Regions from separate parts of the Streptomyces sp. NPDC088254 genome, predicted to be linked through region 3. Evidence: predicted binding sites of a transcription regulator. Region 3 holds the regulator's gene; each other region holds the start of a gene.
The links. The regulator HrcA, encoded in region 3, represses chaperone genes, less so after heat shock. The targets are predictions, from matches to a motif close to TTNGCACTCNGNNNNNCNGAGTGCNAA.
Positions count from the first base shown of each region.

Region 1: the regulator HrcA is predicted to act here: its motif matches at 2,488-2,514, upstream of groL (chaperonin GroEL).
Region 2: the regulator HrcA is predicted to act here: its motif matches at 6,530-6,556, upstream of groES (co-chaperone GroES).

Region 1 covers NZ_JBIURQ010000004.1:419,408-429,949, forward strand. The annotation lists gene ACIOC0_RS14860 (NADH:flavin oxidoreductase) at 1-452, opposite strand, end outside; gene groL (chaperonin GroEL) at 704-2,326, opposite strand; gene ACIOC0_RS14870 (cold-shock protein) at 2,674-2,877, opposite strand; gene ACIOC0_RS14875 (MoaD/ThiS family protein) at 3,330-3,605, opposite strand; gene thrC (threonine synthase) at 3,669-4,976, opposite strand; SAM riboswitch class I at 4,995-5,142, opposite strand; gene ACIOC0_RS14885 (glucosyl-3-phosphoglycerate synthase) at 5,322-6,293, shown strand; gene ACIOC0_RS14890 (trehalose-6-phosphate synthase) at 6,358-7,806, shown strand; gene otsB (trehalose-phosphatase) at 7,794-8,630, opposite strand; gene ACIOC0_RS14900 (DUF3263 domain-containing protein) at 8,870-9,112, opposite strand; gene ACIOC0_RS14905 (extracellular solute-binding protein) at 9,137-10,354, opposite strand.
Region 2 covers NZ_JBIURQ010000010.1:192,993-203,534, reverse strand. The annotation lists gene ACIOC0_RS27925 (glycoside hydrolase family 3 N-terminal domain-containing protein) at 1-944, opposite strand, end outside; gene ACIOC0_RS27920 (LacI family DNA-binding transcriptional regulator) at 1,085-2,164, shown strand; gene ACIOC0_RS27915 (LCP family protein) at 2,271-3,332, shown strand; gene ACIOC0_RS27910 (SAM-dependent methyltransferase) at 3,364-4,554, opposite strand; gene ACIOC0_RS27905 (polysaccharide deacetylase family protein) at 4,645-5,571, shown strand; gene ACIOC0_RS27900 (polysaccharide deacetylase family protein) at 5,568-6,350, shown strand; gene groES (co-chaperone GroES) at 6,703-7,011, shown strand; gene groL (chaperonin GroEL) at 7,156-8,781, shown strand; gene ACIOC0_RS27885 (TetR/AcrR family transcriptional regulator) at 8,921-9,508, opposite strand; gene ACIOC0_RS27880 (alpha/beta hydrolase family protein) at 9,669-10,542, shown strand, end outside.
Region 3 covers NZ_JBIURQ010000003.1:377,360-387,901, reverse strand. The annotation lists gene ACIOC0_RS12265 (DUF3097 domain-containing protein) at 1-269, opposite strand, end outside; gene ACIOC0_RS12260 (MBL fold metallo-hydrolase) at 301-1,026, opposite strand; gene hrcA (heat-inducible transcriptional repressor HrcA) at 1,190-2,206, shown strand; gene dnaJ (molecular chaperone DnaJ) at 2,207-3,343, shown strand; gene ACIOC0_RS12245 (nitronate monooxygenase) at 3,399-4,484, shown strand; gene ACIOC0_RS12240 (16S rRNA (uracil(1498)-N(3))-methyltransferase) at 4,481-5,239, shown strand; gene ACIOC0_RS12235 (hypothetical protein) at 5,326-5,871, shown strand; gene ACIOC0_RS12230 (S41 family peptidase) at 5,950-9,165, shown strand; gene ACIOC0_RS12225 (histidine triad nucleotide-binding protein) at 9,339-9,692, shown strand; gene ACIOC0_RS12220 (ribonuclease Z) at 9,699-10,542, shown strand, end outside.

The DNA.
Region 1 (10,542 bases), on a different contig from region 3:
TGGGTCATGGCCTTGCCGGTGACGTCGTCGCCGTCGACGCGGATGCCGGAGGGACCGACGGCGGGCGCGTCCGCGTAGGGCGGCTCGCCGTCCTTGCGCACCATCCCGATGTGCCACAGCTGGGGCACGATCGTGCCGCCCGCCGCGCGCACGGCCTCGGCGACCTTCGCCCACCCCGCGAGCTGCTCCTCGCCGTGGAACCGGGGCACCCGGTCGCTCTGGCCGGCGGAGTCGTGCCCGACGTACGTACCCTCGGTGACGATGAGGCCGACGCCGGCGGCGGCGCGACGGGCGTAGTACGACACGACGTCGTCGCCGGGGACGCCGCCCGGGGAGAACATGCGCGTCATCGGCGCCATCGCGATGCGGTTCGGGACCGTGAGGCCGTTGATCGTGACCGGCCGGGAGAGGATCTCGGCAGCGCGGGTGGAAGTGGGCGGGGTGACGCTCACGTGGGGCTCCTCACGACGTAACCATTGGTATGTGCATATGCATTCAGTTCCTGCGAACGGTTCAACCGGCTGGGACGCCTCCCGCATTCCGGCTCACGACCACCCCGCCCTGTGATCCCGCCCACGCACCCACCGGCCGCCCGCCCCCGGAGGTCGGCCGCGGCAGCCGAAACGCCCGAGGGCGGCACCCCCCGCGTCAGCAGGGGGTGCCGCCCTCGGTCCGAAGGACAGGCGATCAACCGTCAGGTCGATCAGAAGTCCATGTCACCGCCCGGCATGCCGCCGCCGGCCGGGGCCGCGGCCTTCTCCGGCTTGTCGGCGATGACGGCCTCGGTGGTGAGGAACAGCGCGGCGATCGACGCGGCGTTCTGCAGCGCGGAGCGCGTCACCTTCGCCGGGTCGATGATGCCCTCGGCGATCATGTCGACGTACTCGCCGGTCGCGGCGTTCAGGCCGTGGCCGACCTGGAGGTTGCGGACCTTCTCCACGACGACGCCGCCCTCGAGACCACCGTTGACGGCGATCTGCTTGAGCGGGGCCTCCAGCGCGAGCTTCACGGCGTTGGCGCCGGTCGCCTCGTCACCGTCGAGCTCCAGCTTCTCGAAGACCTGGGAGGCCTGCAGCAGGGCCACGCCACCACCGGCGACGATACCCTCCTCGACGGCCGCCTTCGCGTTGCGGACGGCGTCCTCGATGCGGTGCTTGCGCTCCTTGAGCTCCACCTCGGTGGCCGCGCCCGCCTTGATGACGGCCACGCCGCCCGCGAGCTTCGCCAGGCGCTCCTGGAGCTTCTCGCGGTCGTAGTCGGAGTCGCTGTTCTCGATCTCGGCGCGGATCTGGTTCACACGGCCCGCGACCTGGTCCGAGGAGCCGGCGCCGTCGACGATCGTGGTCTCGTCCTTGGTGACGACGACCTTGCGGGCGCGGCCCAGAAGGTCCAGGGTCGCGTTCTCCAGCTTGAGGCCGACCTCCTCGGAGATGACCTCGCCGCCCGTGAGGATGGCGATGTCGCCGAGCATGGCCTTGCGGCGGTCGCCGAAGCCCGGGGCCTTGACGGCGACGGACTTGAACGTGCCACGGATCTTGTTGACGACCAGGGTCGACAGGGCCTCGCCCTCGACGTCCTCGGCGATGATCAGCAGCGGCTTGCCCGACTGCATGACCTTCTCCAGGAGCGGGAGCAGGTCCTTGACGCTGGAGATCTTGGAGTTGGCGATCAGGATGTACGGGTCGTCGAGGACGGCCTCCATACGCTCCATGTCGGTGGCGAAGTACGCCGAGATGTAGCCCTTGTCGAAGCGCATGCCCTCGGTGAGCTCGAGCTCGAGCCCGAAGGTCTGCGACTCCTCGACGGTGATGACGCCTTCCTTGCCGACCTTGTCCATGGCCTCGGCGATGAGCTCGCCGATCTGGGTGTCGGCGGCGGAGATGGAGGCCGTCGAAGCGATCTGCTCCTTGGTCTCGACATCCTTCGCCTGCTCCAGCAGGGCACCGGAGACGGCCTCGACGGCCTTCTCGATACCGCGCTTGAGGGCCATCGGGTTGGCGCCGGCGGCTACGTTGCGCAGACCCTCCTTGACCAGGGCCTGGGCGAGGACGGTCGCGGTGGTCGTACCGTCACCGGCGACGTCGTCCGTCTTCTTGGCGACTTCCTTGACCAGCTCGGCGCCGATCTTCTCGTACGGGTCCTCGAGCTCGATCTCCTTGGCGATGGACACACCATCGTTGGTGATCGTGGGGGCGCCCCACTTCTTCTCGAGGACGACGTTGCGGCCCTTGGGGCCGAGCGTCACCTTGACGGCGTCCGCGAGCTGGTTCATGCCGCGCTCGAGGCCGCGCCGCGCCTCCTCGTCGAACGCGATGATCTTGGCCATGTGAAGTGGTCCCTCCAGGACTGGGGGTGATTCCTTCGGACCGCGCCCGCGCCCGCGACGGACGGCTCGCCGGCCTCGTGGTTCCTTCCCACCCGGCCTGCGGGCCTCACCGACCCGGTCCTTCGTTGTCACTCTCACCTTCAGAGTGCTAACGCCAATGATTAGCACTCGGCCATGGCGAGTGCAAGCGCCTTCGTCGGATACGCCGGGACTGTCGGCCATGCGCGAACACCGCCGGCGCCCCCGGAACCGCCGGGACGGGGCCACGGCGCGGCCGGATCCACGGCCGGGCAGCACGAAGGGCCCGCACCCCCGTCGGCGGGGTGCGAGCCCTTCGTTTGAAACGTTCAGGCGGTGACGCGAACCATGTCGGCCTGCGGGCCCTTCTGGCCCTGCGAGATCTCGAACTCGACCCGCTGGCCCTCTTCCAGGGTGCGGTAGCCGTCCATCTGAATGGCGCTGTAGTGGACGAAGACGTCCGCACCACCGTCGACCGCGATGAAGCCGTACCCCTTCTCCGCGTTGAACCACTTGACGGTGCCCTGAGCCATGCCTAACTCCCCTATTACTGGCCCTTGCACAGATCCACACTTCGCGGATCCGGGTCAGACCTCACCCCCCAGTTGGTTGGGGGCGTGCGCCGGAACGCGTCGACCGCGGCTGAATGTATCTGTCCAACTGCCGTCTGCAACAGGTCAATCGGACGAGAATTCTGGACGCACACCGTCCGGAAAGTGGTGAGAATTCGTCCGAATTCAGGGCAAGTCGGACCGCCCAAACGTTACAAAAGCCGCAGAAGGCGCACACACTTTGGCTACTTCTTGTCGGACGTAAGGCAGAAATCAAAGGCTCCGGATCATTGAATCGGAGGCCGGTTCCCCAACTGTACCGCGCTCAACCACACTGAATTGCCCCCTCCGCTTCTCTTGCGGAGAGGGCAATTCGATGAACTCTCGGTAATCACTGTTACCGACGGTTACTACCGGCGGGTAGGGACCGTCGCTCAGCCACCCGCGACGGCCGGAATGATGGAAACTCCCGCACCCTCGGGCGTCGCCGTCTCAAGGCCCTGCTCGAAGCGGACGTCGTCGTCGTTCACGTACACGTTGACGAACCGGCGCAGCTTGCCCTGGTCGTCGAGAACGCGGGCGGCGATGCCCGTGTGGTTCTTCTCCAGGTCGGCGATGACCTCCCCGAGGGTCCCGCCCTCGGCGGTGACCTCGGCCGCCCCGCCCGTGTAGGTGCGGAGAATGGTCGGGATGCGGACGGTGACGCTCATGCTCAGACCTCCGGTGAAGCAGACTGCTGACAGGCGCGGGGGCCGGTGCCCCGGCGGACGGGACTAGACGAGACCAGCCTCGCGGAACGACTCCAGGTTCGGCCGGATCGTCGCGGTGAGCCCCGTGCCGGCCACCGCGTCCAGGGTCTTCAGACCGTCCCCGGTGTTGAGGACGACGGTCGTCAGCGTCGGGTCCAGCACCCCGTTCTCGATCAGCTTGCGCGTCACGCCCACGGTCACTCCGCCGGCGGTCTCCGCGAAGATCCCCTCGGTCCGCGCCAGCACCTTGATCGCGTCGACGATCTGCTCGTCGTTCACGTCCTCCACCGCGCCGCCGGTGCGCCGCGCGATGTCGAGCACGTACGGGCCGTCGGCAGGGTTGCCGATCGCCAGCGACTTGGCGATGGTGTCCGGCTTCTGCGGCCGCACGACGTCGTGCCCCGCCTTGTAGGCGACGGACACCGGTGAGCACCCCTCCGCCTGCGCGCCGAAGATCTTGTACGGCTTGTCCTCGACGAGCCCGAGCTTGATCAGCTCCTGCAGCCCCTTGTCGATCTTCGTGAGCTGGGAGCCGGAGGCGATGGGCACCACCAGCTGGTCGGGGAGCCGCCAGCCGAGCTGCTCGCAGATCTCGTACGCCAGCGTCTTGGAGCCCTCGGCGTAGTACGGCCGCAGGTTGACGTTGACGAAGCCCCAGCCCTCGCCCGCCGGGTCGCCGATGAGCTCGGAGCAGAAGCGGTTGACGTCGTCGTAGTTGCCCTCGATGCCGACGAGTTCACCGCCGTAGACCGCGGCCATGACGACCTTGCCCTGCTCCAGGTCGTGCGGGATGAACACGCAGGAGCGGAAGCCGGCCCGGGCCGCGGCGGCGCCCACCGCGCCGGCGAGGTTGCCGGTGGAGGAGCAGGAAAGGGTGGTGAAGCCGAACGCGCGGGCGGCCTCCAGGGCCTGGGCGACGACCCGGTCCTTGAAGGAGTGGGTCGGGTTGCCGGAGTCGTCCTTCACGAACAGCTTGCCGGGCTCGACGCCCAGCTCGCGGGCCAGGTTGTCGGCCTGGACGAGCTTGGTCCAGCCGGGGTTGATGTTCGGCTTGTCCGCGACGTCGGCCGGGACGGGCAGCAGCGGGGCGTAGCGCCAGATGTCGGCGGGGCCGGCCTCGATGCGCTTGCGGAGCTCCTCCGTGTCGTAGGAGGAGAAGTCGTAGGCGATCTCCAGCGGGCCGAAACACTCCTCGCAGGCGAAGACCGGGCCGAGGGGGACGCGGTGACCGCACTCCCGGCAGCTCAGCGCCGCGGCGGGGCCGAGATCGACGGCGGGGGCGGCGGTGCCGGTGGAAGCGGTGGTTCCGGTCGCAACAGTCTGCGCAGCCATGTGAGGCGAGGCCCTTTCTCCTCATCTTCCTCACGACGCATCTCGCCGTGAGACGGATTTGGCACCTTCCCGAGCCGGGAGCCCCGCCACGTCGATGTGACAAGAGCCGGCTGGAGGGTTGCCGGGGCTTCATCGGGCCGTGTCCCTCTGCCCCTCTGGATGAGCGGTATGCAGTTGTTGATCCCTGAACGCCGGATTGACCCCGGACATGCGATGGTCATCCGCGTTGTTCAAGACTGTAACCGACACCCCGGACAGTTGAGATAGTCGTCCGAAGCGCGAGACGGATCACACGGTCACCCCCCGTGCACCTGGTGTGATCGCGACAGTGAGGAGCCGCAGACCGTGCTGGAAGAAGTCGGGCGCTGGCTCGCCACCCGCTCCTGGTCGGTGACCGATCGCCCGCTGCACAGAATCCTGGCCGCCAAGCGCGCCACGGGCCAGTCGGTGTCCGTGGTGCTGCCCGCGCTGAACGAGGAGGAGACGGTCGGCGAGATCGTCACGGTCATCCGTCACGACCTCATGCGGCAGGCCCCGCTCGTCGACGAGATCGTCGTCGTCGACTCCGGCTCCACCGACCGCACCTCCCAGGTCGCCGCGGCGGCGGGGGCGCGCGTCGTCCACCGGGACGCGATACTCCCCCGCATCCCGGCGCTGCCCGGCAAGGGCGAGGTGCTGTGGCGGTCGCTGCTGGTCACCACGGGCGACGTCGTCTGCTTCGTGGACGCCGATCTGCGGGAGTTCTCCTCCGACTTCGTGTCCGGAATCGTCGGCCCGCTGCTCACCGATCCCGGCGTGGACCTGGTCAAGGCCATGTACGACCGCCCCCTGGGCGCCGGAGCCGACACGCCCGCCCCCACCGGGGCGGCCGGCCAGGGCGGCCGGGTCACGGAACTGATGGCGCGCCCGCTGCTGAACATGCACTGGCCGCAGCTCGCGGGCTTCGTGCAGCCCCTCGGCGGCGAGTACGCGGCCCGCCGCAGTCTGCTGGAGCGGCTGCCCTTCCCCGTCGGCTACGGGGTCGAGCTGGGGATGCTCGTCGACGCGCTGCACCTGGTCGGTCTGGACGCGCTCGCCCAGGTCGACGTGGGCGTGCGCAGACACCGCCACCAGGACGGGCAGGCGCTCGGCCGGATGGCGGCTGCGATCTACCGCACCGCGCAGCTGCGGCTGGCCCGCGGCCACCTGGTGCGCCCCGCCCTCACCCAGTTCGAGCGCGGCGCGGACGGCTTCGAACCGCGCACCCACCCGGTGGACACCGAGGAGCGGCCGCCGATGGCGGAGATCGCGGAGTACGCCTCCCGCAGGGTGGCGTGAGCGACACCCCCTCGGAGGGCTTCCGTACGTTTGAGCGTTTCCCGTGCGGGCTAGGTTGAGGCGTATGGCTTCCACGGCTTCCCCGCACGACGTCGCTGCCCAGGGTGCTCAGGTGTTGGTCGCGTCCAACCGCGGCCCGGTCTCCTACACGGTCCACGAGGACGGCTCGCTGCAGACCAAACGGGGCGGCGGCGGCCTGGTGTCGGGCCTTTCCGCCATCGGCCCGGAGGCGGGCGCCCTGTGGGTGTGCTCGGCCCTCTCCGACGACGACCGCGAGGCGGTCCGGCGCGGGGTCGGCGAGGACGGCGTGCGGATGCTGGACATCCCCGCCGACGTGCACGCCGACGCCTACAACGGCATCGCCAACTCCGTGCTCTGGTTCGTCCACCACCTGCTCTACCAGACCCCGCTGGAGCCGGTGTTCGACGCCGGCTTCCGACGCCAGTGGGCGTCGTACGAGACGTACAACCACGCCTTCGCCGAGGCGCTCGCCGAGGAGGCGGCGCCGGGCGCGGCCGTCCTCGTGCAGGACTACCACCTGTGCCTCGTCCCCGGAATGCTCCGCGAGCTCCGCCCCGACCTGCGCATCGGCCACTTCTCGCACACGCCGTGGGCGCCCGTGGACTACTTCGGCCTGCTGCCCGCCGACGTCCGCCGGCAGCTGCTGCGGGGCATGCTCGGCGCGGACCGGCTCGGCTTCCTCACCCGCCGCTGGGCGGACGCCTTCACCGCGTGCTGCGACGAGTTCGCCGGCGGCCTCGACGGGACCGAGATCGGCGTGCACGGGCTCGGCGCGGACGCCGACTTCCTGCGCGCCCGCTCCCACGAGCCGGACGTCGACGAGCGCATGGCGGCGCTGCGCGAGGAGATCGGCGCCGCCCCCGACGGCGGCGCCCGCCGGACCATCGTCCGCGTCGACCGCACCGAGCTGTCGAAGAACATCGTGCGCGGCCTGCTGGCCTACCGGCAGCTCCTCGACGACCGACCGGAGTGGCGCGAACGCGTCGTCCACGTCGCCTTCGCCTACCCCTCCCGCCAGGACCTCGCGGTCTACCGCGACTACACCGCCGAGGTGCAGCGGGTCGCGCGGGAGATCAACGAGTCGTACGGCACCCCCGGCTGGACCCCGGTCGTCCTGCACGTCAAGGACGACTTCGCCCGCTCCCTCGCCGCCTACCGCCTCGCCGACGTGGCCTTGGTCAACCCCATCCGGGACGGCATGAACCTCGTCGCGAAGGAGGTGCCGGTCGTCTCCGACGAGGGCTGCGTGCTGGTCCTGTCCCGGGAGGCCGGCGCGTACGCGGAACTCGGCGACGACGCGATCGTCGTGAACCCCTACGACGTGCTGGAGACCGCCCGCGCCCTGCACGAGGCGCTCACCACGCCGCCGCAGGAGCGGGCGGAGCACACCAAGAGGCTGACGGCGGCCGCGACCGCGCTGCCCCCGGCCCAGTGGTTCCTGGAGCAGTTGCAGGCGCTGCGCAACGTCCGGCCGGGTGTTCAGCCCAGCTGATCCGCGAGCGCGCGCAGCAGTCGTACGACGCCTGCCGGGCCGTCGACGACGAGGTCCGCGCGCTCGGAGAGCTCGGTGACCTCGGCGCTGCCGCTGGCCACGAGCAGGCCGGGCACCCCCTCGGAGCGGAGTCGGTCGACGGCGGCGAAGGCGGGGAGGTCGCCGAGGTCGTCGCCGGCGTAGAGGACGCACTCGGCGCCGATCTCCCGCACGTACTCGGTCAGGGCGACGCCCTTGTCCACGCCGGGCGGCCGCAGCTCCAGGACCATGCGGCCCGGCTCGACGATCAGCCCGTGCCGGGCGGCGAGGTCGGCGAGGGGCTTGCGCAGCGCCTCGAAGGCGGCCTGCGGGTCCTCGGCACGCCGGGTGTGCACGGCGACGGCCCGGCCCTTCTCCTCCACCCACGTCCCCGGCCACGCCCCGGCCGCCTCCAGCACGTCCGGCAGTTCGGCGCGGGCGGCGGCGACGCCGGGGTGGGGGTCGGGCGCGCTGACGGTGTCGGTGCGGGCGTCCCAGCGTTCGGCGCCGTAGTGCCCGAGCACCACCAGCCGGTCCAGGCCCGGCACCCCGGCGAAGCCGCCGTTGCGCACGGCCACGGCGGGCGGCCGGCCGGTGACGACCGCGATGGAGGCGACCTTCGGGGCGAGCGCCGCGAGCGCGGGGACGGCGTCGGGGTGCGCCCGGGCGTCGTCGGGGTTCTCGACGATCGGGGCGAGGGTGCCGTCGAAGTCGAGCGCGACGAGGGTGGCGCCGGGACGCGCGAGGATCGCCTCGAGCGCCTCCCGGCCTTGGGGGGTCGTGGGGGTGGGGAGTTGGGTGCCCATACGGTGAGGTTATCCACGGCAGCCGACACCATCCCAGCCCGTCTGGGGGTCCCCCCTCTGGGGAGTTCGAGGACGCGGCCCGTCCAGGGCCGCTCAGGGGGCCGGGGGCACCGGTGACAGCCCGTCCGGCGTTCGAGGACGAGGCCCGTTCAGGGCCGGCAGGAGGTCTGGGGGCGTAGCCCCCAAGGGCGGAGGACACACAGCGGCTCACCGAATCGGCGCACCCCCCGGAGGGATTCTCAGCGCTCCGCCCGGCGGGCCTCCCGGACGCGGCGGAGGCGGTTGACCGTCACCGGGTCGTGGGACAGGGCGCGCGGGTCGTCCAGGAGGGCGTTGAGGAGCTGGTAGTAGCGCACCGGGGACAGCTGAAGCTCCTCACGGATCACCCGCTCCTTCGCGCCGGGCCCGGAGAACCCGCGCCGTTCCAGGGCGAGGATGTCCCGCTCCCTCGCCCCCAGCTCCTGCCCCTCAGGCCGTTCCATGCCCTGCACGGTAGCCGAACCGGCTCAGCCGGCGGAGCTCTCCGCGATCGTCGCCGCCGACTGGAGCTCGCTCAGTACAACGGAGGGGTTGCCGTTCGCGGTGACGGCGGAGCCGATCCGCTGCTTGATGTCGGCGCTGACCGTCGCCCACGAGGTCAGCCCGGCGGGGTAGGCCTCGGCGACCGGCAGCATGTCCAGGAAGGGCCGCAGGTCCGCGTCCTCGGGGGCGTTGCTCATGGTCTCGGAGGCGGAGTTGGTGACCGGCAGCAGGTCGTACTCGCGGGAGAAGGCGAGCACGTTGTCCTCGTCGTAGACGAAGTCGAGGAAGTCGCCGATCTCCTCGGCGTGCTCGTTCTGCTTGAAGGCGGTCATCCAGTCGGCGACGCCGAGGGAGGTCTTGCTCGGGCCGTCGGCGCCCGGCATGGCCACCATGCCGAACTGCACGCCCTTCTTCTTCGCCGCCTTCATCAGCGAGGGATGTCCGTTGAGCATCCCCACCTGGCCGGCGGTGAACGCCGAGAACGCGGCGGCCCGGTTCAGCTTGCCCGGCGCGACCGGCCCGGTCAGGCCCTTGCCGACCAGCTCGTTCTTCAGCCAGGTGACGGTCTCGACGTTCTCGGCGGAGTCGAAGTTGTAGCCGGTGGCGCTCGGGGTGTAGCCGCCCCCGCCGCTGAGCAGCCACTGCAGGGTCTCGGCCTGCGCCTCCTCGGGGCCCAGCGGCAGCGCGTAGGGGTACTTCACGCCCTCGTCCTTGAGCGCCTCGGCGTCGTCGGCGAGCTCGGCCCAGGTGGTCGGCGGGGTGATGCCGGCCTTGGCGAAGAGGGTCTTGTTGTAGAAGAGCAGCCGCGTGGAGGAGGCGAACGGCATGCCGTACTGCACGCCGCGCACCTGGCCGGCGTCGGCGAGCCGGGAGACGAAGTCGGCCTGGACGGGGATGGAGAGCACGTCGTCGGCCTTGTAGAGCAGGTCGGCGGCGGCGTAGTCGGAGTAGGAGCCGATCTGCGCCATGTCGGGCGCGTCACCGGCCTTGACCATCGCCTTGACCTTGGCGTCGACGTCGTTCCAGGAGTACACGCTGACGTCGACGGTGACGTCGGGGTGCTCGGCCTCGTAGGCCTGGACGAGCTTGTCCCAGTACTTCTTCGAGGTGTTGGCGCCGTTGTCGCCGTAATCGGCGGCCACCAGTCTCAGCGTGACGTCTTCGGAGCCGCCGACACCGCAGCCGGCGAGGACCGCCGTCATCCCGAGGGCGGTCGTCACCGCGATCGTCCCCGATTTACCTGCCCGCAGCCGCACTGCCCGTCTCCGCTCCCCTGAGGGCCGTCGCCGCTCAGGGGCTCCGGCCGGCGACCGGCCGGTGAGCACCGGTCGGTCGACATCGTCGAATGAATGTTCCGACCAATTAAACCGCTATCCGGACCGAGGTCTAC
Region 2 (10,542 bases), on a different contig from region 3:
TCCAGCGCCAGCCGGGCCGCCTCCGCCGGCGTGCCCGCCACCCGGTGCAGGGTCTGGAGGAAGCCGATGCCGAAGTAGTCGGCGACCACCGTCCCGGTGAAGCCCCACTCCTCGCGCAGCAGCCCGGTCAGCAGCTCCGGGTCGGCGGAGGCGGGGACGCCGTCCCGTTCCGTGTACGCGGCCATCACCGAACGCGCCCCGCCCTCGCGCAGCGCCATCTCGAACGGCGGCAGCGTCACGTCGGCGAACTCGCGCGCGCCCGCCCGCACGGGGGCGAGGTTGCGCGCACCCGCCGAGGAGGCGTACCCGGCGAAGTGCTTGAGCGTGGCGACGATCCCCGCCGACTCAAGGCCCCGCACGTACGCCGTGCCGACCGTGCCGACCAGGTACGGGTCCTCGCCGATCGTCTCCTCGACCCGCCCCCACCGCGGGTCGCGGACGACGTCGAGCACGGGCGCCAGCCCCTGGTGCACGCCGACCGAGCGCATGTCCCGCCCGATGCGCCGGGCCATCTCCTCCACCAGCGGCGGGTCGAAGGAGGCCCCCCAGGCCAGCGGGACCGGGTAGGCCGTGGCCCGCCAGGCGGTGAACCCGGCGAGGCACTCCTCGTGCGCCACCGCCGGGATGCCGAAGCGGCTCGCCCCGGCGATCTGCCGCTGCGCCCCGGCCAGGGCGCGGGCGCCGACCGCCGGGTCCACGGGGGCGGTGCCGAAGGAGCGGGTCAGCTGGCCGAGCCCCCGGGTGATCAGCTCGGCCCAGTCCCGCTCGGCGGCCTCGGCGGTCATGTCGTGCTGGTGCGGGGCGACTCCCTCGCCGTCCGTCGCGGCGCCGACCCACACCCCGTACAGCTGGGCGGTCTTCTCCTCCAGGGTCATCCGGGCGAGGAGGTCGTCGACTCGGGCGGCGGCGGGCAGAGCGCTGTCACGCCAGGGGGCGGTGGTCATGAAACTCCTGTCCCGGAGGTGTCCCGGAGGAAACCGGTCCCGAAGGATTCGAATGTTTCGTAACACACTTCGAATGTTCCGGGAACCTATGGTGCCGTACGAGGTTCGTCAAGAGGGGGTGCGGGGATACGATCGCCGCCATGACTTCCCCGGATCCCGCTGGAACGCGGACAGGAGCGCGGGCGACGCAGACCGCCACGCTCGCGGAGATCGCCCGCGAGGCCGGCGTCTCCGCCCCGACTGTTTCGAAGGTCCTCAACGGCCGCGCCGACGTCGCCCCCGCGACCCGCACCCGTGTCGAGGAACTGCTGCGCGCCCACGGCTACCGGCGCCGGCGTGCCGAGGCGACCCGCTCGCCCCTGATCGACCTGGTCTTCCACGAGCTGGAAAGCGCCTGGGCGATGGAGGTCATCCGGGGTGTGGAGAACGTCGCGCGGGACGCCGGGCTGAGCGTGGTGCTGAGCGAGAGCGCCGGGCGGCTCACCCCCGGGCGGACCTGGGCCGACCAGGTCGCCGCCCGCCGCCCGCACGGCGTGATCCTCGTCCTGTCCGGGCTCGACGAGTCCCAGCGCGCGCTGCTGACCAGCCGTTCCATCCCGTTCGTGGTGATGGACCCGGCGGGCGACCCGGGCGCGGACGTGCCGTCGATCGGCGCCACCAACTGGCAGGGCGGGCTGGCCGCGACCCGGCATCTGGTGGAGCTGGGGCACCGGCGGATCGGCGCGATCAGCGGGCCGCCGCAGATGATGTGCAGCCGGGCCCGCATCGACGGCTACCGGGCCGCCCTGGAGACGGCCGGGCTGCCGGTCGACCCGGCGCTGATCAGGACCGGCGACTTCCACCACGAGGCGGGCTACCGGATCGGCCGTGAGCTCCTCGACCGCCCAGACCGGCCCACCGCCGTCTTCGCCGGCAACGACCTCCAGGCGCTCGGCGTGTACGAGGCGGCGCGCGAGCTGGGGCTGAGGATCCCGGAGGACCTGAGCGTCGTCGGCTTCGACGACCTGCCGGTGGCGCCCTTGGTGGGGCCGCCGCTGACGACCGTACGGCAGCCGCTGACGGAGATGGCGGAGGCGGCGGCCCGGCTGGTGCTGGAGCTGGGGCGGTCCTCGGCACAGGAAGGGCCGGCGGCGACGCGGGTGGAGCTGGCGACGAGTCTGGTCGTGCGCACGAGCACGGCGGCGCCGGGCGGATCGACGGGACCGAAGCAAATCGGCTGACCCGTCGAAACTTTCGCCGCGCCTGCCTTCCCGCGGAACAGGTCCAGAATGGGGTTGGGTCGGTTGTCCTAACAACCCCTTAATAATTCGGACTTACGTTCATCGCGTGACGGAAATCGACGCGAGCGAGCACGGATCGGGCCGGCGCAGACGGCCGGGAACGCTGAAGACCGTCGGCCTCACCCTCGCCGCCGCGCTGGTCCTGGGTGCGGCCGCGGCGGGCTGGGCGGCCTACCGGCACCTCGACGGCAACATCACGAGCGTCGACATCGACACCGCGCTCGGCGACGACCGCCCGGCGCGGGCGGTGAACGCCCCCGTGCCGTACGGCGCCGCGTCCCCCGCCCCGTTACCGGCGGGGCCCCTCAACATCCTCGTCCTGGGCTCCGACTCGCGCGGCGGCACGGAGAACCGGGAACTCGGCGGCGGTGACAGCACCGGCGCCCGCTCCGACACCGCGATGGTCGTGCACGTCGACGCGGGCCGCCGCAGCGCCACGATCGTCAGCATCCCGCGCGACACCCTGGTGACCCGGCCGTCCTGCCCGCTGTCCTCCGGCGGCTCCACGTCGAAGGCGCGCGGCGTCATGTTCAACACCGCGTACTCCGTGGGCGGTCCGGTGTGCGCGGTGAAGACCGTCGAGTCGCTCACCGGCGTGCGCATGGACCACTACGTCGAGGTCGACTTCTCGGGGTTCGCGAAGCTGGTGAACGCGCTCGGCGGGGTCACGGTGACCACGACCGAGGACATCGACGACGAGGACAGCCACCTCACCCTCGCGGCGGGCGTCCACCACCTCGACGGCGTCCAGGCCCTCGCCCTGGCCCGCACCCGGCACGGCATGGGCGACGGCAGCGACCTCGGCCGCATCGGCCTCCAGCAGACGCTGGTGAAGGCCCTCCTCGAACAGATCGCCTCCACCGACCTGTTCACCAGCCCCACCCGCCTGTACGAGGTCGCCGACGCGGCCACCCGGAGCCTCACCACCGACACCGGCCTGGACTCCCTCTCCGAGCTGACGGAACTCGCCCGGAGCCTGAAGTCCCTGTCCGCCGCGCAGGTCACGACCGTGATGATGCCGGTGCGCCCGGCCCCCTCGGACCCCAACCGGGTGATCGCCCGCAACCCCGAGGCGAGCGACCTCTGGAAGTCCCTGCACCGCCCCTGAAGCGCCTGCCCCGCCCCATGCGCACCTGGGGCTACGGGCGGGGTCCGTCGGCCGTGGGGGCTTCGGCCGGCCGGCCGACGAGCATCGTCGGGGCTCCCGCCACGCGGGTCAGGAACACCGTCGCCGCGTTCGGCCCCTGGGGCCTGACCTTCTTGCGGAGTTCCTCCGGCTCCACGGCCGACCCGCGCTTCTTCACCGTCAGGATCCCCACCTCCCGCTCCCGCAGCAGCGCCTTCAGCTTCTTGACGTTGAAGGGCAGCCGGTCGGTGATCTCGTACGCGGTGGCGTACGGCGTCGGCCGCAGGGTGTCCGCGGTGACGTAGGCGATGGTCTCGTCGACCAGGCCGCCGTCGAGGTCCCGGGCGACGTCAGCGACCAGGTGTGCGCGGATGACGGCCCCGTCGGGCTCGTAGAGGTAGCGGCCGACGGGGCGCACGGGCGGGTTCGGCAGACCGGCGCCGCGCAGGGTGCGCGGGCCGGGCAGCAGCGTGGCGCGGACGGCGCCCGGGTCCGTCCCGAACCACAGCACCGCCTCCTTCACGTCCCCGCCGTCCGAGATCCACTCGGCCTCGGCCTCGGCGGGCACGGCCTCGTGGGGGATGCCCGGGGCCACCTTCAGGGCGGCGTGCGGCGCCTTGAGCGCCGCCGCCACGGCCCAGGACAGGGGCGGCGAGTACGCCTCCGGGTCGAAGATCCGCCCCCGGCCGCCCCGCCGGGCGGGGTCGACGAACACGGCGTCGTACCCGGCCGTGTCCACCTCCGTCACGTCCGCCTCCCGTACGTCGATCAGGCCGGCGAGGCCGAGCGCGTCCGCGTTCGCCCGGGCCGCCGCCGCCGTCACCGGGTCCCGGTCCACGGCGAGCACCGTGATTCCCGCGCGCGCCAGCGCGATCGCGTCGCCGCCGATCCCGCTGCACAGGTCGGCGACGCGGGACACGCCCAGCTCCCTCAGCCGCGCCGCCCGGTACGCCGCCACGCTCGCCCGCGTCGACTGCTCGACCCCGTTGGGCGTGAAGAACATCCGCGCCGCGTCCTCGGCCCCGAACTTCACCGCCGCCCGCTGCCGCAGCCGTTCCTGCCCCAGGGCGGCGGAGACGAGCGCGGCGGGATGCGTGCGCCGCAGCCGGGTGGCGACGGCGAGCTCGTCGGCGGGGGCGGTGCCACGCACGGCGTCGAGCAGGGCGCGGCCTTCAGGGGTGAGGAGGGGGGCGAGGTCGTTCACCGGGTCATTGTGGGCCAGTCGGTGGACCGTGCGCCTCCGGCCGCGGTGTCGGACGGGGGTTTCCGGGCCGGACTGCGAGGATCCGGCGCCATGGGATCAGTCGTACGAAATGACAAATGCCGGACGAGGTGGACGGCGTACCAGAGCGGTCTCACGGCCCTCGCCCTGGCCGCGATCGTCTCGGGCTGCGCGGAGAGCGGCGGCGGCGCGGTCGGTCCCGCCCCCGGTCAGCAGCCCGACGAGAGCCCGAAGGCCGGCCCCCTCCACTCGTACGCGGCCAGACTGCGCGCCGACCACGCGGCGCGGGTCGCGGCGGCCGAGCGCTGGGACCTGCAGAAGGTGCCGCTCACACCCCCCGCGCCGCCCGCGAGGAAGCCGAGGATCGGCACCCGCGAGGGCTTCGAGGTGGACGACCACGAGGAGCTCGGCCTCCCGCCGGTCTTCACCACCGTCCCCACCGACGACAAGGTCGTCTTCCTCACCGTCGACGACGGCGCGGAGAAGGACCCGGCGTTCCTGCGCATGATGACCGAGCTGCGGATCCCGTACACCGCGTTCCTCAGCGACTACCTCGTCAAGGACGACTACGGCTACTTCAAGAAGATGCAGGACGACGGGGTGACCCTCAACAACCACACCCTCCACCACCCCTACCTGCCGGGCCTGTCCTACCAGCGCCAGAAGCACGAGATCTGCGGGATGCAGGACGTCGTCGAGAAGCAGTACGGCCGCCGCCCGACCCTCTTCCGCCCGCCCTACGGCAACTACAACAAGGCCACCCTGCGCGCCGCGAAGTCCTGCGGCGTCACCCATGTGCCCCTGTGGAACGAGGAGGTGTTCGTCGACCACTGGGAGTACCGCGAGTGGGACCGCGAGCTTCACCCGGGCGACATCGTCCTGAGTCACTTCCGCGGGCCGGACGACTGGAAGGGCACAATGCCCGACATGATCCGCACCTTCCTGAACAAGGCGACCGGAGAGGGATACGCGGTGGCCCGCCTGGAGGACTACCTGTGACACGCCGGGGGCGGCCCTCGGCCCCGACGGCGCCGGCACGCGCGGCGGCCCTCATCGTGGCGGCCCTCGCCGCCTGCGCCCTCACGGCCTGCGCCCCCGCAGGCGGATCGGCGGCGGGCCCGGCGGCGACCCGAGCGCGCTCCGCGCCCGCCCCCGCGACGGTCGAGCCGCCGTACCGCCGCTGGGGCCTCCCGTCCCCCCTGGCCCCCGCACCGGCCCCCGCCCACCCGAAGCCCCCGCCCCGACGGACCCTCCCCCCGGTCCTCGACCGCGTCGCCACCTCCGACAGGGTCGTCTTCCTCACCTACGACGACGGCGCCGAACGCGACCCCCGTTTCGTCGACATGGTCCGAGAACTGCGCCTCCCCGTCAGCGTGTTCGTCACCGACAGTGTCGCCGGCCCTGCCTACGCCCACTTCGCCCGCCTGCGGGAGGTCGGCGCGGACCTCCAGAACCACACCCTCGACCACGCCGCCCTGCGCGGCCTGCCCTACGCCGGCCAGCGCGCCGAGATCTGCGGCCAGCAGAACAAGCTCAACGCCCGCTTCGGCCTGCGCCCCCGCCTCTTCCGCCCGCCCTACGGCGCGTACGACACCACCACCCGGCGAGCCGCCGCCGACTGCGGCATCACCGCGGTCATCCTGTGGCGCACCCCCACCGACCCCCACCGCCTGCACCCCGGCGACATCCTCGCCACGACCCCCGACCGAACCCCGGGCCTGCTGCGCGAGATCCAGCAACAACACCTGACGGTGGGAAAACTGGAGGACTACCTGTAAGGCAAGGTCGGCTGAAGCCGGCCCGTCCGGGGGTGCCCCCCTACGGGGGAGCTTGAGGACGAGGCACGTACAGGACCGAAGCGGGGGTCTGGGGGCGGCGGCCCCCCGACGACGCCCCCCGGCACCGGGTACCGAACACGCTCACCCGAGCGGAAATTTCGGCCGACGCGCCGCAGGCATTGGCACTCCGCTTGACCGAGTGCTAACCCCGGTCATAGTCTCGGCTTTGGCACTCCCCACTGGAGAGTGCCAACAACGCGACGGGCAGGTCCGGCACCCGCGACGACGGATCCACCTGGTCGCCACCTCAGACAGTTAACCCCGTGAGATCTCCGAAGGGGGAGGTCGGATCGTGACGACCACCAGCTCCAAGGTTGCCATCAAGCCGCTCGAGGACCGCATCGTGGTCCAGCCGCTCGACGCCGAGCAGACCACGGCCTCGGGCCTGGTCATCCCGGACACCGCGAAGGAGAAGCCCCAGGAGGGCGCCGTCCTCGCCGTGGGCCCGGGCCGCTTCGAGAACGGCGAGCGCCTGCCGCTCGACGTCAAGGTCGGCGACGTCGTCCTGTACAGCAAGTACGGCGGCACCGAGGTGAAGTACAACGGCGAGGAGTACCTCGTCCTCTCGGCTCGCGACGTTCTCGCGATCATCGAGAAGTAGTTCACCCCGGATAGTTCCGGAAGCACATTGATGCTTGACGCTGCGCCCCTGGCCCCCGCGACCACATAAAAAGCCGGGCGCCCGGGGCGCAGTGCGTTTTTTCAAAAGCTTCATCCACAGATCTCCGAGAGGGCTCCCGCTGTCATGGCGAAGATCCTGAAGTTCGACGAGGACGCCCGTCGCGCCCTCGAGCGCGGCGTCAACAAGCTGGCCGACACGGTCAAGGTGACGATCGGCCCCAAGGGCCGCAACGTCGTCATCGACAAGAAGTTCGGCGCCCCCACCATCACCAACGACGGTGTCACGATCGCCCGCGAGGTGGAGATCGACGACCCGTACGAGAACCTCGGCGCGCAGCTGGTGAAGGAGGTGGCGACCAAGACCAACGACATCGCTGGTGACGGCACGACCACCGCCACCGTGCTCGCCCAGGCGCTGGTGCGCGAGGGCCTGAAGAACGTGGCCGCCGGCGCGTCCCCCGCCCTCCTCAAGAAGGGCATCGACGCCGCCGTCAAGGCCGTCTCCGAGGACCTGCTCGCGTCGGCCCGCCCGATCGACGAGAAGGCGGACATCGCCGCCGTCGCCGCGCTGTCCGCCCAGGACCAGCAGGTCGGCGAGCTCATCGCCGAGGCGATGGACAAGGTCGGCAAGGACGGTGTCATCACCGTCGAGGAGTCCAACACCTTCGGTCTGGAGCTGGACTTCACCGAGGGCATGGCCTTCGACAAGGGCTACCTGTCGCCGTACTTCGTGACGGACCAGGAGCGCATGGAGGCCGTCCTGGAGGACCCGTACATCCTCATCAACCAGGGCAAGATCTCCTCCATCGCGGACCTGCTGCCGCTGCTGGAGAAGATCATCCAGGCCAACGCCTCCAAGCCGCTGCTGATCATCGCCGAGGACCTCGAGGGCGAGGCCCTGTCGACCCTCGTCGTGAACAAGATCCGCGGCACCTTCAACGCCGTCGCCGTGAAGGCCCCCGGCTTCGGTGACCGTCGCAAGGCGATGCTGCAGGACATGGCCGTCCTCACCGGTGCCACGGTCGTCTCCGAGGAGGTCGGCCTCAAGCTCGACCAGGTCGGCCTGGACGTGCTCGGCTCCGCCCGCCGCGTCACCGTCACCAAGGACGACACCACCATCGTCGACGGCGCCGGCAACAAGGCGGACGTCGAGGGCCGGATCGCCCAGATCAAGGCCGAGATCGAGAACACGGACTCCGACTGGGACCGCGAGAAGCTCCAGGAGCGCCTCGCGAAGCTGGCCGGCGGCGTGTGTGTGATCAAGGTCGGCGCCGCCACCGAGGTGGAGCTGAAGGAGAAGAAGCACCGCCTGGAGGACGCCATCTCCGCGACCCGCGCCGCGGTCGAGGAGGGCATCGTCTCCGGTGGCGGTTCCGCGCTCGTCCACGCCGTCAAGGTCCTCGAGGGCAACCTCGACAAGACCGGCGACGAGGCGACCGGCGTCGCCGTGGTCCGCAAGGCCGCCGTCGAGCCGCTGCGCTGGATCGCCGAGAACGCCGGCCTGGAGGGCTACGTCATCACCTCCAAGGTCGCCGAGCTCGACAAGGGCCAGGGCTTCAACGCCGCGACCGGCGAGTACGGCGACCTGGTCAAGGCCGGCGTCATCGACCCGGTCAAGGTCACCCGCTCCGCCCTGGAGAACGCCGCCTCCATCGCCTCCCTCCTCCTGACGACCGAGACCCTGGTCGTCGAGAAGAAGGAAGAGGAAGAGCCCGCCGCGGCCGGCCACGGCCACGGCCACGCCCACTGAGGCACCCCGCCGCTGACGGGCACTGACCGACATCGGCAGTGAGGCCCGGCGCCCCTGAACGGTGAGACTGCTGCATCGACCAGCAGCCTCCCCGGACGGAGCGCCGGGCCTTCGTGCTGCCAAGGCGCAGGTGCCGGATTCATGGGCGTCGCAGCCCTTGGAGGAGTAGTTCGATCAGCCTTCGAGGGTCGTAGCGGGGGTCGCTGTCGTGCCCGATGCAGAGGTTGCCGATGCCGCGCATCAGTTCGTAGGGCTGTGTGCCGGGCCTGATCTCGCCGGCGTCGACGGCGGCTTCGAGCAGTTGGGCGCAGACGGGCATCAGCCGGTCGAGGAAGTGGGTGTGCAGCGTGGCGAAGCGGTCGCTGTCGGACTGGAGGGCGTCGGCGAGCCCGTGCTTGGTGACCAGGAAGTCGGCGAAGAGGTCGACCCACTGGCGCAGCGCGTCGAACGGGGAGGCGGCGTCGGCCAGCAGTTTCGGGCCGGCTTCGGCGCAGGCTTCGATCTGATGGTGATAGACGGCGGTGACCAGGTCCGCCCGGGTGGGGAAGTGGCGGTAGACCGTCCCCAGCCCGACACCCGCCCGGGCCGCGATCTGACGGATCGGTGCGTCGATCCCCGAGGTCACGAACACCTCCGCCGCGGCGTCGAGCAGCGTCTGCTGGTTGCGTACCGCGTCTGCTCGCTTGCTGCGGGCGGACGCTCCTTCGGCCGGGCCTGCTGCGGGCACCACGCTCTCCTTCCGGCGGCCGTTGACGAAACGGATCAGTGTTCCGTATCTTAAATGGAACAACGATCCGCTTTCAGGTTAGCTGACTGCGGGCACTCCGCCGTACCCGCCGCCGCCGTACGCGGCCAGGCGACGGGTGTCATCGAAGGGCATGCTCCTCATGAGTGCACCTGCTTGCACGGCCCGCCCCCTCCACTCGCCCACACCCGTCCTTTCCGTCAGCCCGGTGGTGCTGCCGGCCCCCGGCCGCGCCGTGGACCTCCAGGTGCGCGTCTCCGCGCCGGTGACCGGGAGCGAGCTGCCGGTCGTTCTCCTCTCGCACGGCCTCGGCTTCTCCCACCACCTCTCCTCGCTGAACGGCTACGCCCCGCTCGCCGACTTCTGGGCCGAACGGGGCTTCGTCGTGATCCAGCCCACCCACCTGGACTCCAGGACGCTGAGCCTGGACGCCGACACCCCCGGGGCCGCCGCGCACTGGCGTACCCGGGCCGAGGACATGACGCGCGTCCTCGACCAGCTCGAGGCGATCGAGGAAGCAGTTCCGCAGCTCGCCGGACGTCTCGACCGGAGCCGGATCGCCGTCGCCGGGCACTCCATGGGCGGACACACCGCGAGCCTGCTGCTCGGCGCCCGCCTCACCGATCCCCATGACGGAACCGAAGTGGACCTGGCCGACCCGCGGATCAAGGCGGGCGTGCTGCTCGCCGCGCCCGGCCGGGGCGGCGACGCCCTCACCGAGTTCACCGTCGAGAACTACTCCTTCCTCCTGACCACCGACTTCTCCACGATGACCACCCCCGCACTCGTGGTCGCCGGCGACCAGGACGACTCCGCCTTCCTGACGGTCAGCGGCCCGGACTGGCACACCGATCCCTACACCCTCGCCCCCGGCCCCAAGTCCCTGCTCACCCTGTTCGGCGCGGAGCACGGGCTCGGCGGGGTCTCCGGATACGACGTCGCTGAGACCACCGACGAGAACCCCGAGCGGGTCGCCGCCCTCGCCCACCTCGCCTGGGCCTACCTGCGCAGCGCGT
Region 3 (10,542 bases):
GTGCGGGCGGGGCGCGCCGGGCCGCCCGACGCGGGCCTTACGAGAGTCACCGTGCGGCCCTCCAGCAGGAACCCGCGCGGCTCCAGCGGGAACACCCGGTGCTTGCCGAAACGGTCCTCCAGGGTGACCGTGCCCGCCTCGCAGCGGATCACCGCGCCGCAGAAGCCGCTGCCCGGCTCCTCCACCACCAGGCCGGGCTCCGCCGCGACCTCGGGGACCGGCTGCGGCTTCTTCCAGGACGGGGTCAGATCGGCGGAGTACTGGCGCATTCGGACGACGATAGGAGAAGCCGGGGCGCTGTCACGGCGACACGCCGAAACGGGCGGCCAGGGCGTCCCGCTGCGCCCGCACGAACGCCGCGTCCACGACCGCCCCGTGACCGGGCACGTACCGTGCGTCCGCGCCGCCGAGGGCGAGCAGGCGGTCGAGGGCGGCCGGCCAGTGCGAGGGCACGGCGTCCGGCCCGGCCTGCGGCTCGCCGGACTCCTCCACCAGGTCGCCGCAGAACACCGCCTCCGGCGACCCCGGCACCAGCACCGCCAGGTCGTGTGCCGTGTGGCCGGGGCCCACGTTCGCCAGCAGGACCTGACGCCCGCCGCCCATGTCCAGGGTCCACTCCCCGGAGACCAGGTGGCGAGGCCGCACCAGGGCGTCCACGGCCTCCGTCGCCGCCGCCTCGTCCAGCCCGTTGCGCACCGCGTCCGCGTGCAGCTCGGCCCGCTCCCGCGCGAACACCGACTCGGCGCCCACCGCCGCGAACACCACCGCGCCCGCGAACGCCGCCGCCCCGAACACATGGTCGAAATGGGGGTGGGTGAGCGCGAGATGAGTCACACGGCGTCCGGCGAGCCGCTCGGCCTCCGCCCGCAGCCGTGTGCCCTCCGCGAGGCTCGAACCCGCGTCGATCAGCAGCACCGCCCCGGTCCCCACGACCAGCCCCACCGTGCAGTCCCAGCCCGGCAGCCGCCGCCGCCCGACCCCCGCCGCGACCTGCTCCCAACCCAGCTCTTCCCAAGTGACCGTCATACCGCGACGCTAACCGTGACGAACCCGTCGGCCGGCATGCGACCGGACCGACCTTGCCCCCCGCGCACCCCACGGCCGTACACTGGCCGGGGAACGCTGGCACTCGAATGTGACGAGTGCCAGGCAAGGCGCCAAGGGGACGAAGCACTGGAGGTGTGCGCGGATGCTGAGTGAACGACGGCTGAAGGTGCTGCGCGCCATCGTCCAGGACTACGTCGGCACCGAGGAGCCGGTCGGCTCCAAGGCGCTCACCGAGCGCCACAGCCTCGGCGTGTCCCCGGCGACGGTCCGCAACGACATGGCCGCCCTGGAGGACGAGGGCTACATCGCCCAGCCGCACACCAGCGCCGGCCGCATCCCCACCGACAAGGGCTACAGGCTCTTCGTCGACAAGCTCGCCGGGGTCAAGCCGATGAGCGCGCCCGAGCGGCGCGCCATCCAGAACTTCCTCGACGGCGCCGTCGACCTCGACGACGTCGTCGCGCGGACGGTCCGGCTGCTCGCGCAGCTCACCCGCCAGGTCGCCGTCGTGCAGTACCCGTCGCTGACCCGGTCCACGGTGCGGCACGTCGAACTGCTCTCGCTCGCCCCGGCCCGCCTCATGCTCGTGCTGATCACGGACACCGGGCGGGTCGAGCAGCGGCTGGTGGACTGCCCCGCGCCGTTCGGCGAGGCCTCGCTCGCGGACCTGCGCGCCCGGCTCAACAGCCGGGTCGCGGGCCGCCGGTTCACCGATGTGCCGCCTCTGGTGGAGGATCTGCCGGAGGCCTTCGAGGCGGAGGACCGCGGCACGGTCTCGACGGTGCTCTCCACCCTGCTGGAGACGCTCGTCGAGGAGAACGAGGAGCGGCTGATGATCGGCGGCACCGCCAATCTCACCCGCTTCGGACATGACTTTCCCCTCACCATCCGGCCCGTCCTGGAGGCCCTCGAGGAGCAGGTCGTGCTCCTCAAGCTCCTGGGCGAGGCGGGGGATTCGGGCATGATCGTGCGTATCGGGCACGAGAACGCCTACGAGGGACTCAACTCCACTTCCGTGGTGTCGGTCGGCTACGGTTCGGGCGGCGAGGCAGTCGCCAAGCTCGGCGTGGTCGGACCGACCCGCATGGATTACCCGGGAACGATGGGAGCGGTACGCGCAGTGGCACGGTACGTCGGACAGATCCTGGCGGAGTCGTAAGTGGCCACGGACTACTACGCCGTTCTCGGCGTGCGCCGCGACGCGTCGCAGGAAGAGATCAAGAAGGCCTTCCGGCGGCTCGCCCGCGAGCTGCACCCGGACGTCAACCCCGATCCGAAGACCCAGGAGCGGTTCAAGGAGATCAACGCCGCTTACGAGGTGCTGTCGGACCCGCAGAAGAAGCAGGTCTACGACCTCGGCGGCGACCCGCTCTCGCAGGCCGGCGGGGGAGGCGCGGGCGGCTTCGGCGCCGGTGGCTTCGGCAACTTCTCCGACATCATGGACGCGTTCTTCGGCACGGCGTCCCAGCGGGGCCCGAGGTCGCGCACCCGGCGCGGGCAGGACGCGATGATCCGGCTGGAGGTGGACCTGGAGGAGGCCGCGTTCGGCACCACCAAGGACATCCAGGTCGACACCGCGATCGTCTGCACCACCTGCAGCGGCGAGGGCGCGGCGCCCGGCACCACCGCCCAGACCTGCGACATGTGCCGCGGCCGCGGTGAGGTGTCGCAGGTGACGCGGTCCTTCCTGGGCCAGGTCATGACCTCGCGTCCCTGCCCCCAGTGCCAGGGCTTCGGCACCGTGGTGCCCACCCCGTGCCCCGAGTGCGCGGGCGACGGACGGGTCCGGTCGCGGCGCACGCTGACGGTGAAGATCCCGGCCGGCGTCGACAACGGCACCCGCATCCAGCTCGCCGGCGAGGGCGAGGTCGGACCGGGCGGCGGCCCGGCCGGCGACCTCTACGTCGAGATCCACGAACTGCCGCACGCGATGTTCCAGCGGCGCGGCGACGACCTGCACTGCACGGTCACCCTCCCGATGACCGCGGCGGCGCTCGGCACGAAGGTGCCGCTGGAGACGCTGGACGGGTCGGAGGAGGTCGACATCCGGCCCGGCACGCAGTCGGGGCAGTCCATTCCGCTGCACCAGCGCGGAGTGACGCACCTGCGCGGCGGCGGGCGCGGCGACCTCATCGTGCACGTGGAAGTCCAGACGCCCACCAAGCTGGACCCGGAGCAGGAGCGGCTGCTGCGGGAACTGGCGAAGCTGCGCGGGGAGGAGCGCCCCCAGGGGCAGTTCCAGCCCGGCCAGCAGGGGCTGTTCTCCCGGCTGAAGGACGCCTTCAACGGGCGGTGAGGCGGGGGCGGAGCCCCCGGCGGGACAGGGCGCCGGGACATGACACCATGCGGTCATGTCCTTCGCGCTGGCCGGTCTTCTCCGCCATCCGATCGTGCAGGCCCCCATGGCGGGCGGCGTCTCCGTCCCCCGGCTCGCCGCCGCCGTGTCCGAGGCCGGAGGGCTCGGCTTCCTCGCCGGTGGGTACAAGACCGCCGACGGGATGTACCGGGAGATCAAGCAGTTGCGCGGGCTCACCTCCCGGCCCTTCGGCGTGAACCTCTTCATGCCGCAGCCCGAGCATGCCGAGACCGGCGCCGTGGAGGTGTACGCCCACCAACTGGCCGGCGAGGCCGCCTGGTACGGCACGGAACTCGGCGACCCGGACAGCGGGCGGGACGACGGCTACGACGCCAAGCTCGCCGTGCTGCTCGACGACCCGGTGGCGGCGGTGTCCTTCCACTTCGGCGTGCCGAGCCCCGAGGCGCTGGCCTCGCTGCGCAGGGCCGGGACGGTCACGCTGGTCACGGCCACGACCGTCGAGGAGGCGCTCGCCGTGGAACGGGCCGGCGCGGACGCGGTGATCGTGCAGGGCGTGGAGGCCGGCGGCCACCAGGGCACCCACCGGGACGTCCCCGAGAACGACGGCTCCGGCATCGGACTGCTGTCGCTGATCGCCCAGGTCCGTGAGGCGGTCGGGCTGCCCCTCGTCGCCGCCGGCGGCATCATGCGCGGCAGCCAGATCGCCGCCGCCCTCGCGGCGGGCGCGAGCGCCGTCCAGCTCGGCACCGCGTTCGTCCCCACGCCCGAGTCCGGCGCGGCCGCCGCCCACAAGGAGGCGCTGACGAACCCGTTGTTCGTGTGCACCCGGCTGACCCGCGCGTTCACCGGCCGCCCGGCCCGCGGCCTGGTCAACCGCTTCCTGCGCGAGCACGGACGCTACGCGCCCGCCGCCTACCCCGAGGTGCACCACCTCACCGCGCCGCTGCGCAAGGCGGCCGCCGCGGCGGGCGACGCGCAGGGCATGGCTCTGTGGGCGGGGCAGGGCCACCGGATGGCCCGGGAGATGCCGGCCGGTGAGCTGGTGGAGGTACTGGCGGCCGAGACGGGCGCGGTGTGGACCGCGTCGGCGGCCGACGCAGAAGGAGGTGCGGAGCGATGACGGCTCCGGTGTTCGTGCTCGATCCGCTGAAGGTCCCCGACGGCAGCGGCGGGGAGGTCGTCCTCGACGGCCCGGAGGGGCGGCACGCCGTCTCCGTGAAGCGGCTGCGGCCCGGCGAGGGCGTCGTCCTCACCGACGGGCGCGGGCGCTGGGCCGAGGGCGTCGTAAGGGCCGCCGAGGGCAAGGACCGGCTGGTCGTCATGGACCTGGAGAGCATCAACGAGGAGCCCGAGGAACAGCCCCGCATCACCGTCGTGCAGGCGCTGCCCAAGGGCGACCGGGGGGAGCTGGCCGTCGAGACGATGACCGAGACCGGCGTCGACCGCATCGTCCCGTGGTCCGCCGCACGCTGCATCACGCAGTGGAAGGGCGAGCGGGGCGCCAAGGCGCTGGCGAAGTGGCGGGCCACCGCCCGCGAGGCCGGCAAGCAGTCCCGCCGGGTGCGCTTCCCCGAGGTCGCGGACGCGGCGACCACCAAGCAGGTGGCGGCACTTCTCGCCGGCGCGGACTTCGCCGCCGTGCTCCACTCGGACTTCGAGCAGGGCAGCGAGCGCCTCGCCACCGCCGAACTCCCCGACCGGGGAGACATCGTGCTGGTCGTCGGCCCCGAAGGGGGCGTCTCGTCCGACGAGTTGGCGCTGTTCAAGGAGGCGGGCGCGAAGCCGTACATCCTCGGCCGCACCGTGCTGCGCACCTCGACCGCCGGCACCGCCGCCACCGCCCTGCTCCTCGGCCGCACCGGCCGCTGGTCCTGAAGGACGCCCGTACGGGCGCAGTTCGAGGCGCGTGAGGGGCGGCACGCGCTCTACCGCCACCGCCGCGGCGGTGGCAGTCTGCCCGCATGGGGGCTTTACGACGCATGCGGGCAGGACGGCCGGGGACACGCACGGCCGCGGTGGCAGGGTTGGCGCTCGTGGCCGCGGGCGGGCTCGCGGCGTGCGATCCGGGCGGGCTGAGCGCCGCGTCCGTGGCGTACACCACCGACGAGGCCGCCACGGCCGAACTGGCCCGCCGTAAAACGGACGTACAGTGGCTGACCTGCACCGCCGACTACGGCAAGGGCCGCGCCTCGGCGGGGGAGGAGACCATCGCCTCGGTCAAGTGCCAGGGCCGGACCGACGACGGCCGGGACATCGAGGTCGACGGCACGGTCACCCGCGCCGTCGACGGCTCCTGCGTACGCGGCGACCTCCGCGCGCAGGTGGGCGGCAGACAGGTCTTCCGGGTCAGCGGACTCGGCGACTGCGCGTCCGCGACGCCCTCACCGCTGCAACCGCCGCCCTCCGCGAATCCGGCCCGACCGGCCCGGCCCACGGTCACCGTGACCGTCACCCGGACCGTCTGGTGCCCGTCGGACACCCGTTGCGGACCGGTCGAGGGCAAGTAGTGGCCCTGATCGGACGCTCATGGTGCAAGCACCCCTAAGCCCCTGTTCACGGCCCGCGCCCTTGCCTAGAGTGATCGGGTGACACAGTCCGCGACGCCTGCTGCGTACATCCGATACCCGCATCTGCACGGCGAACTGGTGGCCTTCACCGCCGAGGACGACGTGTGGCTCGCCCCCCTCGACGGCGGCCGCGCCTGGCGGGTCAGCGCCGACAACGTGCCCGTCTCCACACCGCGCATCTCACCCGACGGCACGACCGTCGCCTGGACCTCCACCCGCGACGGCGCCCCCGAGGCGCACATCGCCCCCGTCGACGGCGGACCGTCCACCAGGCTGACGTACTGGGGGTGTTGGCGCACCCAGGTGCACGGCTGGACCCCCGACGGACAGGTCCTGGCGCTCACCGCACACGGCCAGGCCAGCCTGCGCCGAAGCTGGGCGCACGCCGTCCCGCTCGACGGCGGGCCCTCGACGGTCCTGCCGTACGGCCCCGTCGGCGGCGTCGCCCACGGCCCGGCCACCGTGCTGCTGTCCGCGACCATGAGCCGCGAGGCCGCCCACTGGAAGCGCTACCGGGGCGGCACCGCGGGCAAGCTGTGGATCGACCGGTCCGTCGGCGACGGAGAAGGTGCCGGGGAGTTCACCCGGCTGCACGAGGACCTCGACGGCAACATCGAGTACCCGGTGTGGGCGGGCGACCGGATCGCCTTCCTCTCCGACCACGAGGGCGTCGGCGCGCTCTACTCCTCCCTCGCCGACGGCTCCGACCTGCGCCGGCACACCCCGCTCGACGGCTTCTACGCCCGCCAGGCCGCCGGCGACGGAACCCGGATCGTGTACGTCAGCGCGGGCGAGCTGTGGATCCTCGACGACCTCGACGGGGCCGAGCCGCGCCGGCTCGACGTCCGCCTCGGCGGACAGCGCACCGACCGGCGGCCGTTCCCGGTCGCCGCCGCCCGCTGGATGGGCTCCGCGATGCCCGACCACACCGCGCGCGGCAGCGCCGTGGAGATCCGCGGCGCGATCCACTGGGTCACCCACCGCCACGGGCCCGCCCGCGCGCTGGCCGCCGAGCCGGGCGTGCGGGCCCGGCTGCCGCACACCTTCCGCGTGGAGGGCGAGGAGTGGGTGGTGTGGGTGACGGACGCCGAGGGCGAGGACGCCCTGGAGTTCGCCCCCGCCACCGGGGCGGCCCCCGGCGCGGCCCCGCGCCGGCTCGCCGCCGGACGCCTCGGCCGGGTCCTGGAACTGGCCATGTCCCCCGACGGCAGCCGGGCCGCCGTCGCCGCCCACGACGGGCGGCTGCTGCTCGTCGAACGGGAGACCGGCGAGGTCCGCGAGGTCGACCGCAGCGCCGACGGCGAGGTCGGCGACCTGGTCTTCTCACCCGACTCCGGCTGGCTCGCCTGGTCGCACCCCGGCCCGCGGCCGCTCAGTCAGCTCAAGCTCGCCAACACCACCGACCTGTCGGTCACCGAGGCGACCCCGCTGCGCTTCCGGGACTTCGCGCCCGCCTTCACCCTCGACGGCAAGCACCTCGCGTTCCTGTCCACCCGCGCCTTCGACCCCGTCTACGACGAGCACGCCTTCGACCTGTCCTTCGTCGCCGGCGCCCGCCCGCATCTCGTCACGCTGGCCGCCACCACCCCCTCCCCGTTCGGCCCGCAGCGGCACGGCCGGCCCTTCGAGGCCCCCGACAAGGACGAGACCCCCGACAGCGAGGGCACCCCGGCCACCCGCATCGACCTCGAAGGCCTCGCCGACCGGATCATCCCCTTCCCCGTCGAGGCCGCCCGCTACTCCACGCTGCGCGCCGCCAAGGACGGCGTGCTCTGGCTGCGCCACCCGGTGCGCGGCGTACTCGGCGCCTCCCGTGCCACACCCGACGACCCCGACCCGCACACCGAGCTGGAGCGCTACGACCTCGCCCACCGCCGCCTGGACCACCTCGCCTCCGACGTCGACGACTTCGACGTCAGCGGCGACGGCAAACGGCTGCTGCTGTGGACCGACCACAAACTCAAGGTCGTCCCCAGCGACCGGCGCGCCTCCGGCGACGAGGACAGCGACTCCAACATCACCGTCGACCTCGGCCGCGTACGCCAGACGGTCGACCCGGCCGCCGAGTGGCGGCAGATGTACGACGAGACCGGCCGCGTCATGCGGGACAACTTCTGGCGGCCCGACCTCGGCGGCGTCGACTGGGACGGCGTCCTCGACCGCTACCGCCCGATCCTGGAGCGGGTGGCGACCAAGGACGACCTGATCGACCTGCTGTGGGAGGTGCACGGCGAACTCGGCACCTCGCACGCCTACGTCATGCCCCGCGGCGGCTACGGCGGCGGCGCCCGCCAGGGTCTGCTGGGCGCCGACATCTCCCGTCACGAGGACGGCAGTTGGCGCATCGACCGGATCCTGCCTGCGGAGACCTCCGATCCCGACGCCCGCTCCCCGCTCGCCGCACCCGGCGTCGCCGTGCGCCCCGGCGACGCGATCGCCGCCGTCGCCGGGCATCCCGTCGACCCGGTCACCGGTCCTGGACCGCTGCTCGTCGGCACCGCCGGCAAGGCGGTCGAGCTGACGATCTCGCCGGCCGGCGGGGGCGAACCGCGGCACGCCGTGGTCGTGCCGACCGACGACGAGGAGGCGCTGCGCTACCACGCGTGGGTCGCGGACCGGCGGGCCTACGTGCACGAGAAGTCCGGCGGGCGGCTCGGCTATCTGCACGTCCCCGACATGGTCGGCTCCGGCTGGGCGCAGCTCCATCGGGACCTGCGCATCGAGGTGGCCCGCGAGGGGCTCGTCGTCGACGTGCGGGAGAACCGGGGCGGGCACACCTCCCAGCTGGTGGTGGAGAAGCTGGCGCGGCGCATCGTCGGCTGGGACGTGCCGCGCGGGATGCGGCCCACCAGTTACCCGGAGGACGCGCCGCGCGGGCCCGTCGTCGCCGTCGCCAACGAGTTCTCCGGCTCCGACGGGGACATCGTGAACGCCGCGGTCAAGGCGCTCGGGATCGGTCCCGTGGTGGGCACGCGCACGTGGGGCGGGACGATCGGCATCGACAGCCGGTACCGCCTGGTCGACGGGACGCTGATCACCCAGCCGAAGTACGCGATCTGGCTGGAGGGGTACGGGTGGGGGGTGGAGAACCACGGCGTCGACCCCGACGTCGAGGTCGTCGTCCGCCCCCAGGATCACGCGGCGGGCCGGGACGTCCAGCTGGACGAGGCGGTGTCGCTGGCGCTGGCCGCACTGGAATCGACGCCGGCGAAGGTGCCCCCTACTGTGCCGTGACCCTGCATCGCAGTCCCGGATCAGGGGGCTCCGCCCCCTGGATTCCGGCCTGTGCCCACCCACCACCCGACTCGCTCGGGAGAAGGGTGAGCGGAAATCCGCCTCCACCCGCAAGCCGACGGCGGTCGATACCATGCCCCCACAGAGATCACCGGCGAGAAGAGGAGACCCGTATGGCAGGGGAACCGCAGAGCGACTGCCTGTTCTGCAAGATCGTCGAGGGCCACGTCCCCGCGACCATCGTCCGCGAGACGGAGACCACCCTCGCCTTCCGGGACATCAACCCCCAGGCCCCCACCCACATCCTGGTGATCCCCAAGGCGCACCACCAGGACGCCGCCGCCCTCGCCGCCGAAGCGCCCCAGCTCGCCGCCGACGTCCTCCGCGAGACGCAGGCCGTCGCCGACCTGGAGAAGCTGGAAAGCTACCGCACCGTCTTCAACACCGGCAGCGGCGCCGGCCAGACCGTCTGGCACGCCCACGCGCACCTTCTCGGCGGCCGCGGCCTGCACTGGCCCCCCGGATAACCCGCCGTGTCCGTACGCGAGTTGGTCGTCCTCGGCACCGCCAGCCAGGTCCCGACCCGGCACCGCAACCACAACGGCTACTTCCTGCGCTGGGACGGCGAGGGTCTCCTCTTCGACCCCGGCGAGGGCACCCAGCGCCAGATGGTGCGCGCCGGCGTCGCCGCCCACGACCTGAACCGGATCTGCGTCACCCACTTCCACGGCGACCACTCCCTCGGTCTCGCCGGGGTCATCCAGCGCGTCAACCTCGACAAGGTGCCGCACCCGGTCACCGCCCACTACCCGCGCTCCGGGCAGCGCTTCTTCGACCGGCTCCGGTACGCCACCGCCTACCGCGAGACCGTCGGCGTCACCGAGGCCCCGGTCGACGCGGACGGGCCGCTGGTGACGACCGGCTCGTACACCCTTCAGGCGCGCCGGCTGTCCCACCCGGTGGAGTCCTACGGCTACCGCCTCGTCGAGCCGGACGGCCGCCGCATGCTGCCCGACCGGCTCGCCGCGCACGGGCTGAGGGGGCCCGACGTCGGGCGGATCCAGCGGGAGGGCGCGATCGGCGGCGTCACCCTGGAGGACGTCAGCGAGGTGCGGCGCGGGCAGCGGTTCGCGTTCGTCATGGACACCCGGCTGTGCGACGGCGTGCACGCGCTCGCCGAGGGCTGCGACATGCTGGTGATCGAGTCCACGTTCCTCGACGACGACGTCGAACTCGCCATCGAGCACGGTCATCTGACGGCAGGTCAGGCGGCGCGGGTCGCCCGGGACGCCGGGGTGCGGCATCTCGTCCTCACCCACTTCAGCCAGCGCTACTCCGACCCCGGGGAGTTCGAGCGGCAGGCGAGGGCCGCCGGGT